DNA from 2 places in the Mesorhizobium sp. WSM4310 genome. Region 2 is predicted to be linked to the other one. Evidence: predicted binding sites of a transcription regulator. Region 2 holds the regulator's gene; the other holds the start of a gene.
What was found. The regulator LexA, encoded in region 2, represses DNA repair genes until DNA is damaged. The targets are predictions, from matches to a motif close to TGTTCNNNNTGTGTTCNG.

Region 1: a site for LexA is predicted at 1,737-1,754, ahead of FJV80_RS01455 (PA0069 family radical SAM protein). Genes of this name have one in related genera too.

Annotation. Positions count from the first base shown of each region.
Region 1 is NZ_VFTA01000001.1:309,421-313,841, reverse strand. It holds gene FJV80_RS01470 (aldehyde-activating protein) at 1-42, shown strand, start outside; gene FJV80_RS01465 (hypothetical protein) at 32-1,006, opposite strand; gene FJV80_RS01460 (glycosyltransferase) at 1,151-1,678, opposite strand; gene FJV80_RS01455 (PA0069 family radical SAM protein) at 1,829-2,983, shown strand; gene FJV80_RS01450 (ribonuclease HII) at 3,137-3,832, shown strand; gene FJV80_RS01445 (F0F1 ATP synthase subunit B) at 4,125-4,421, opposite strand, start outside.
Region 2 is NZ_VFTA01000004.1:254,905-259,325, reverse strand. It holds gene FJV80_RS07660 (ComEC/Rec2 family competence protein) at 1-2,029, shown strand, start outside; gene lexA (transcriptional repressor LexA) at 2,023-2,760, opposite strand; gene FJV80_RS07650 (GntR family transcriptional regulator) at 3,135-3,908, opposite strand; gene FJV80_RS07645 (ABC transporter substrate-binding protein) at 4,061-4,421, shown strand, end outside.

The DNA of each region.
Region 1 (4,421 bases), on a different contig from region 2:
CGGTGGATGCAGGTGGAGATCCGGTTCGCCTTTACCGAATAACCGGTTCGCCATGAAAGCGCCGGCGCGAGGGGCGTGAGACGCCGAAGCCGACTTCCATCATCAGCCGCGGCGTGCGCGTCGGCACGGTGCCCATGTGAAAGCCGAACGGATCCTCGACGAAGCCGAGGCCGGCTTCGCCGGTCAGCGTCACCGGGCTGTGCTCGCCATAGACGTCCAGCACCTCCTGGGCGGGATGGCCGACCAGCAGGGTCAACTGATGCTTGATGGCGCGGCGCCTGTGGCTGCCCCTGACATAGACATGCGGACCGGTGTCGGCATCGACCGGCTTGAGGTAGAAGAAGAACTTCAGCATGCGCCAGTCGTCGAGGTCGAAATGATACTTGCCGAGCGAGGCAAGGTTCTTGTCGGCGTCCGAGGCCTTGCCGGTCGGAAAGCTCCACCAGACGCGCGTCGTGATCAGTTTCGCCTGTGCGCCGAGATAGTGCGCTGCAATGTCGAGAAGCAGCGGATCGCGCTGTATAGCGAGTGCCGCCGGGCAGTCGAGGATGCGCTCGAAATAGTGCCCGCTGAGCAGAGAGCGGCCCAGGCGTTTCTCGGCCTGCGCATGGTCGCCCGGCATGAATTCGAGACGGCGGTCGAAATTGCCGAAGCAAGGCTTGCGCCCCGCGAAATCCGCGATCTCTTCATGGATCTCCGGCGGCAGGACGAGGCCTGAAAACAGGCCGTCGGAACGCAGCGCATCGACCACCGCCGCCCGCTCGACACCGGAAAACATCGTATCCCCGACATTGTCGGCAGGACGGGCGCGTTTTGAGGCCAGCCAATGCATCCGGCGCCCGGGCATGGTGCGCGCCAGCATGAACATCGGCAGCCAGGCCGGGTTTTCGCGCAGGTCCGTGAGATAGGTCGGAATGCGCACGGCAATACGCCGCAGCAGGCTGCCATTGCGCGCAATGGCTTCGAGACTGTCAGCACCGGAATTGTCAGGGGTTGAAAGCGTCATCGGGTCCTCTTCTTTGAGGGTGACACCGATGCCGCATCGGTGCCCACCACTCGCATGACCCAAACCCAATTCACCCACCTCGGGAAAGGCTAACCGTGCGTCAGATTTTGTGCAATGCACAATGAGCAGAGCAGGTGCAAAAAATCACTTCGGCGCGCGGTGTTGCTGCTTCGGCGGCGCCACCCAGATCTCGGCCTCGAGCTTCTTCGTCGCAAGGCCCCGCGCCAGCGCCTCGGCGCTGCTGGCACTCTTTGACAGCGATGCGGCCTGGCGCTTGCTGATCACCAGCCCGTCGGCGAGCGCACGGTTTCCCGAAAAGACCCTGGCCAGGAAAGGCGTGCGGCTGCCCCGCGCGCGCGAAAACCGCGCCGCCATGGTTTGCCTCGCCGTGTGGGCGACGACCGCGTCGGTCCAGCCCTCCACCAGCCGCGCGCCCGGCTCCAGCAGCAACAGCCAATCACCCTTGGCCTGCCTTATCCCGGCGGCGATACCGCCGCTTGCCACATAGTGGCAGCCGGCATGGTCGGCGACATGATGCGTCTGGTCGTTGGAGCCGGTGTCGCAGACGACAACTTCGCGCACCACGCCCTCGACCGCGCCGCCAATCAGCGAGCCAAGCGTGCGGGCGAGAGCCTCCTCGTCATTGCGGGTTTCGATGAGAACACTGAGCATATTTAGCCGAATAGCGGAAAGCCGCGCACAGCGCCAGTTTTTGCGGCGCAGCATAAAAAGTTCTTGCTTTGTTCTCGTTGGCAAAATAGGAATAATTTCATGAACAGAGCGATTCGACACAACATGGACAGTCCCTGGGAGCGGGCCAAGATGGAACCGATCGTGCGTGCCGACATTGCAGCCTTCGGGGCAGGACGAGCCGAAATGGCCAATGCGATGATCGAGCAGAGTGGCATGCGCATCCGTCCGGACCGCAATCGCGGACGGTCGGCGGGCATCAATCCGTCCGGCCGCTTCGAACCGATCAGCCGGCATGTCTTCGACGATGGCTGGAGTTCGCTGGAGGAACTGCCGCCGTTCAAGACCGAAGTGCAGGTGGAAAAGCCGCGCACCATCATCACCCGCAACGAATCGCCCGACATCTCCTTCGACCGGTCGATCAACCCCTATCGCGGCTGCGAACATGGCTGTGTCTATTGTTTCGCGCGGCCGACGCACGCCTTCATGGGCCTGTCGCCGGGACTGGATTTCGAATCCAAGCTGTTCGCCAAGCCCGATGCGGCGCGGCTGCTCGACAAGGAACTATCCAAGGACGGCTACCAGCCGCGCACCATCGCCATCGGCACCAACACCGATCCCTACCAGCCGATCGAGAAACAGTACCGGATCATGCGCGAGATCCTCGAAGTGCTGGAAGCGCGCGGCCATCCGGTCGGCATCGTCACCAAATCCGCCCTGGTGACGCGCGACATCGACATATTGTCGCGCATGGCCGAACGCGGACTGGCCAAGGTGGCGCTGTCGGTGACGACCATGGACCGCATGCTGGCCAGGACGATGGAGCCCCGCGCGTCGACGCCGACCAAGCGGCTCGAAGCGATCCGGCAACTCTCTGATGCCGGCATTCCGACTTCGGTCATGGTGGCGCCGATCATCCCCGGCCTCACCGACCAGGAGATGGAGCGGATCCTCGATTCGGCCTACGCCGCCGGCGCGCGCGAGGCGGGTTACGTCGTGCTGCGCCTGCCGCTGGAGGTCAGCCCGATCTTCAAGGACTGGCTGCTGCGCCACTATCCCGACCGCTATCGCCACGTGATGTCGCTGATCCGGTCGATGCGCGACGGCAAGGATTACGATTCGGAATGGGGCAAGCGCATGAAGGGCGCCGGACCCTACGCCTGGCAGATCGGCCGCCGCTTCGAAATTACCGCCAAGCGGCTCGGCCTCAATACCGAACGGCGCACGTTGCGCACCGACCAGTTCATCGCCGCCGGAAAGGACCAGGAGCAGTTGATGCTGCTGTGAGACTGCAATTCGCGGCGGCGGTTTGAGCTGCCACGGCGCACAAAATCCCGTCCGGCCTGCCCCGGCCTGCAGACGGTGCCCTCCCGGTCCGGCGCCCCACCCGACCCGGAGGGACTTGCGGAGAATCGGAGCCGATGCGAACCTCGCCGCAACATGGCTCGCGCGCGTTCCGATTCTCCGCTTCTCTTCGAAATCGTCGAGAAACCCGATTTCTCCTTCGAAACGAAGGCAATGGCCGACGGGTTGTGGCCGGTCGCCGGGATGGACGAGGCCGGCCGCGGTCCTTTGGCCGGACCGGTGGTCGCGGCAGCGGTGGTGCTCGATCCCGCCAACATCCCTGAAGGCCTCGACGATTCCAAACGTCTCAGCCATTTGCAGCGCGAGGCGCTGTTCCTGCGCATTCTCGGCTCCGCGCAGGCGGTTTCGATGGCGTCGATCAGCGCCGAGGGCATCGACGGCAGCAACATCCTCAAGGCCAGCCTCGAAGCGATGCGCCGCGCTTTGGTCGGGCTGTCGGTTCGCCCGAAGCTCGCGCTTGCAGACGGCCGCGACGTGCCGCCCGGACTGCCATGCGATGGACGCGCGCTGATCAGGGGCGACCAGCGCTCGCAGTCGATCGCCGCCGCCTCCATCGTCGCCAAGGTGATGCGCGACCGCATGATGTGCGGCTGCGGCAGCCACCACGACCGCTACGGCTTCGAGGTCCATATGGGCTACGCCACGGCCCGGCACCGCACGGCGATCGAGACGCATGGCCCGGTGGCACGGCTGCACCGCATTTCGTTCGCGCCGTTCAGGCTGGGCGGGGCTGAGGTGGTTGAGGAAGAGAGCCTGGCCGGGCTGGATTGAGCCGACAGCGACATAGCTGATCTCCCCCCTTGTGGGAGAGATGTCCGGCAGGACAGAGGGGGGCGCTGTCCCGCCGGGATATCGATCGATCCTACTCGGCTTCCTGAACATCTCCAGCCTAAGGCGGATTCAAAGTTGGCCAGAGGCAACCAAGGCCGGCATTCTTTGGCGCCCCCCTCTGCCCTGCCGGGCATCTCCCCCACGAGGGGCGAGGTCGGCGGCGTTGACGTCAGCACCCAATAGAAAAGGCCGCCAGGTTGCCCGGGCGGCCTTTTGATATCCAAATGTCAGCTCAGTTCAGCTTGGCCTTCACATCCGCCAGCGAAGCCTTGAACAGGTCGGCTCCGGCCTTGACGTCGACCTTGGCGGCGAGCAGCGCGCGGGCGGCTTCGACGGCGATGTCGACGGCGCTGGCGCGCACCTCGGCGACCGCGTCACGCTCGGCCTGACCGATCTTCTGCTCGGCAAGTGCCGTGCGCCGGGCAACATAGTCTTCGGTCTTCTTGTGCGCTTCGGTGGCGAGCATTTCGGCTTCGCGCTTGGCGGCCGCGACAATGTCGGCTGCCTCCTGCTCGGCTTCCTTGCGCTT
Region 2 (4,421 bases):
GGGCTTCATGGCGGCATTGTTGTGCGCGCTTGGCCTGCTTGTCGCCAAGGTCGAGACATGGCGGGCGGGCACCCAGATGCTGGGTTCGGAAATCTCGACGCAAGTGACCGGCCGCGTCGTTTCGCTCGACCGGATGGAGACCGGCCGCATCCGGCTGACCATCGACGTGACGTCGACCGCACGGCCGAAACTGCGTTATGCGCCGGAAAGGGTCAGGCTTTCGGCGCGAGATATCCCGGCGGAAATGACCGCCGGCTCCATGGTCACCGGCTACGCTAAACTGTTGCCGCCGACCGGCCCGGTGCGGCCGGACAGCTACGATTTCTCCTTCGACAGCTATTTCGCCGGTATTGGCGGCAGCGGCTTCTTTCTCGGCAATCCAAAGCTTGTCTCAGCCACGGACGACGAGGTGCCGCTCACGGCCCGCCTTTTCTCGGGGATAGAAAATGCTCGTGAAGCCATTGCCGACCACATCAGGGCCAGGGTTGGCGGTGCCGAGGGTGAGATCGCGGCGGCGCTGATCGTCGGTGTGCGGGCCGGCATTCCCGATGAAATCAACGAGGCGATGCGGCGCACCGGCATCTATCACATCATCTCCATTTCCGGGCTGCATATGGCGCTGGTCGCCGGCACCATCATGGGGCTGCTGCGCGGTGCCTTCGCGCTGTTTCCGGACTTTTCCGCGCGTCGGCCGGTGAAGAAATATGCGGCCGCCGCCGCCCTGTTCTCGATCGCCGCCTATCTCGTCATTTCCGGTGTCGTCGTTGCCGCCGAACGCAGCTTCATCATGCTGGCGGTGATGCTTGTTGCCGTCCTGTTCGATCGCGCGGCACTGACCATGCGCAACCTCGCCATCTCGGCGATCGCCGTCATTGTGGTGTCGCCGCATGAGGTTGTCGGCCCAAGCTTCCAGATGTCGTTCGCCGCGACCGCCGCGCTGGTCGGCGCCTATGCCGGCTGGGCGGATCACCATGCGGGAAAAGCAAGACCGCCACCGCCAAAGCGAACTTTGCCGGGTTTTCTCACGCGAAAATTCCTGCTGGCGACGGGCGGGCTGGCGATGACCTCCATCATCGCCGGCTGCGCCACGGCGCTGTTTGCCATCTGGCATTTCCAGCGTGTGTCGCCGCTCAGCCTGTTCGCCAATCTGGCCGTCATGCCGATCGTGTCACTGATAGTCATGCCTTTCGCTGTTCTCAGTTCTCTTGCGATGCCCTTTGGTGCCGACGGCCCCTTCCTTTACGTGATGGGCAAGGGCCTGACCGCAATGATCGCCATATCGGCGTGGATATCGGAACGCTCCCCGGTCGATGCGGTCGGGCTGATTTCGCAGCGATCCGTGCTGCTGGTGACCATCGCCCTGGTCATCGCGACGATGGCGACGACCTGGCTGCGGCTCGCGGCAGTGCCATTCGCGCTTGCCGGCCTGCTGACAGTATCGGATACGCGCACCCCGGATGTGCTGATTTCCGAAGATGCGCGGTTGGTGGCGCTGCCGATCGGCGGTGGAGAACTCGCGGTCAGCCGGGCTCGCCCGAACGAGTTCACCGTCGACAATTGGAAACGCGCGCTGGTGTCCGAAACCATCGTCGTGCCGGAGATGTTCGACAGGGCGGACGGGCAATTCGACATTGCCGATGCCGTCAATCTGCCGCCGGGAGCACCGTTCTACTGCACGGATGGCGTCTGTCTTGCACGGCACCCGTCGGGTGCGATCATCGCGCATGTCGAAGACCGCAAGGATACCTGGAAAGCTTGCGGTTTCGCCGACCTGATCGTCGTCAATGACGCGACGGGCTATGATGCCTGCCACAATCCGCTGGTTCTTGTCGTCACCAAACGGCAACTTGCCCGCAAAGGCAGTGCCGCCGTGTTCTTCGACCGCCAATCGGCAACTGGCCCGCCAACCGTCAGCTTCGCGGTGGACGGGCCGTATCGGCCTTGGCACGAGCAGCGAAAATTTTCGCGTGAGGCGAGGGGGCTGGCGCCCTATCAAAAACCCGAAAAGACGGCCGCTCCTGCTCAGTAACGCCGGATCAGCCCGACAAGCTTGCCCTGCACCTTGACCCTGTCTGGCCCGAAAATGCGCGTCTCGTAGGCCGGGTTGGCGGCTTCAAGGGCGATCGAGGCGCCCTTGCGGCGGAACCGTTTCAGGGTTGCTTCCTCCTCGTCGACCAGCGCCACGACGATCTCGCCCGGGCTCGCCGTGTCGGCATTGCGGATGATGACCGTGTCGCCGTCGAAGATGCCGGCGTCGATCATCGAGTCGCCCTTGACCTCCAGCGCATAGTGCTCGCCACCCATGATCATGTCCGGCGGCACCGAGATCGAATGCGTCTGGTGCTGGATGGCATCGATCGGCACACCGGCGGCGATGCGGCCCATCACTGGGATCGACACGGCGGAAACCGCTTCGTCATCATTGCCGGCCGCAGGCAAACGCGACTGCGCCGGCTTGATCTGGCGGCCAAGACCGCCCTGGCCGAGGCTGCCCTGGATGACGCTTGGCGAGAATTTCTTTGCCGCGTTAAGGCCGGGCGCGATCGAATCCGGCAGCCGCAGCACTTCCAGTGCCCGCGCCCGGTTGGGCAGCCGGCGGATGAAGCCGCGTTCCTCCAGTGCCGTGATCAGGCGATGGATGCCCGACTTGGAGGCGAGATCGAGCGCTTCCTTCATTTCGTCGAAGGACGGCGGAATGCCGCTTTCCTTGAGCCGTTCATGAATGAACATCAGCAGTTCATGTTGCTTGCGTGTCAGCATGGCGGCCCCCCAAGGCGTTGAACGACGGATTGAATCAGAATCGAAAAACAAACCCAGAACAAACACTATCTGTTCCAGTTGTGTTCCGCAACTGTTTAAAGTTTAATGAATTTGTTAACGCGTCTGAAATTTTTTGACCGGGGCAGAGGGTCGCGATCAATGATTTCCCTGCCGGTACGCGCATTGAAATCGTTTCGGTTAATGGCCTGTGGCCTAGCCCTGAACGCGGTTTGGCATCAGGTGTTTGGGAGGCGTCTGCGGGGCGGATTTGAGCGGCGTATCGACCCATTCCGGCAGAACGAAACGAAACCAAAACGCCAACGATCGTGAGTTCAGGCCGGCACGGCCACGTGGATCCGGACGCCGCGGAAGCATCATCCGGAAACCGCTTTCAGGCTGCCGGCGCGCGCGGTGTAAGTGTTGGCGCCGTTGTCTTCGCTGTGGACATAGACATGCAGCGTGTAGCCGATATGCGCCGTCATCAGCGCCTTTGCCCGCTCTACATCCCGATCGAGCGCCGCTTCCATGATCGCGGTGTGATGCTCGATGGCGATCGCCTCGCGCAGCGCGTCCATTGCCTCGCCGTAGCCGTCCTTCAGGCCGGCCGCCGCCCGCAAAGTCGGCGCCAGGCCGAGAAACCGATGATGCCGACGCAGCTGATCGGCGATCGTCGAGCGGAAGCGCAACAGCCAGTTTGACGTCGCCGCGCTCAGCAGCGCCGCATGGAAGGCCTCGTGGCTCTCGTCCCATTTGTCGACGGCCGCATCGGAAGGGTCATCGACCGCGGTTTTGCAGCGGGAGAGCCGGTAATGAGCGGTGACGACCGCATCCTCCCATTCCCTGCCGCCGTTCGCGATCGATTCCAGGAACAGCGGCATTTCGACAACCATCCTTGCGCGCGCCAGGTCCTCGAGCTCAGCGCGCGACACGGGAGCGACGGCAAAGCCGCGATTGCTGATGGCAGTGACCAGGCGTTCGGCTTCAAGTCGGGACAACGCTTCACGCAGCGGCGTCCAGCCGACGCCGTATGTGCCGCGCAGCGCGCTCAGCTTGAGCGGCGCCCCCGGCATGAGGCGGGTGGTCAGGATATCGCGCCGCAGCAGCTGATAGGCCGCTTCGGTCTTCGTGGAATTGTTCTGATCCTGCATCGCGGTCGGTCCATCATCAGCCTGTGAAAATTATATATGAAGGGGAAGTATGGCAAGAATTATATATAATGTTGACACGCGGCGAGGGACTGACCATGATCGCCGCAGTTGCCGTCCTTGAGAGCGGCGCTGATCAAATCTGGGAGGAAATGATGTTGAAGTCGAAATCCGCTTGGCTGTCGGGATTGGCCCTGGCAGGCGCGTTGATGGTCAGCGTCGGCAGCGCCGCGGCCGATCAGATACGCATCGGCATCGCCAATTTCGGCGAGCATCCGCAGCTCAATGCCGCCATAGCGGGCTTCAAGAAGGCACTGACGGACAACGGCTTTGTCGAGGGCAAGGACGTCGTCTACACCGAAAGCCATACCAACTTCGATGCATCTCTGGTGCCGCAGATGATCGCCAAGCTGCAGGCGGAGCAGCCCAAGCTGATCTACACCATCACCACGCCGGTCTCGCAGATCGCCAAGAAGGCGCTCGCCGGTTCTGGGATTCCGATCGTCTTCGCCGCGG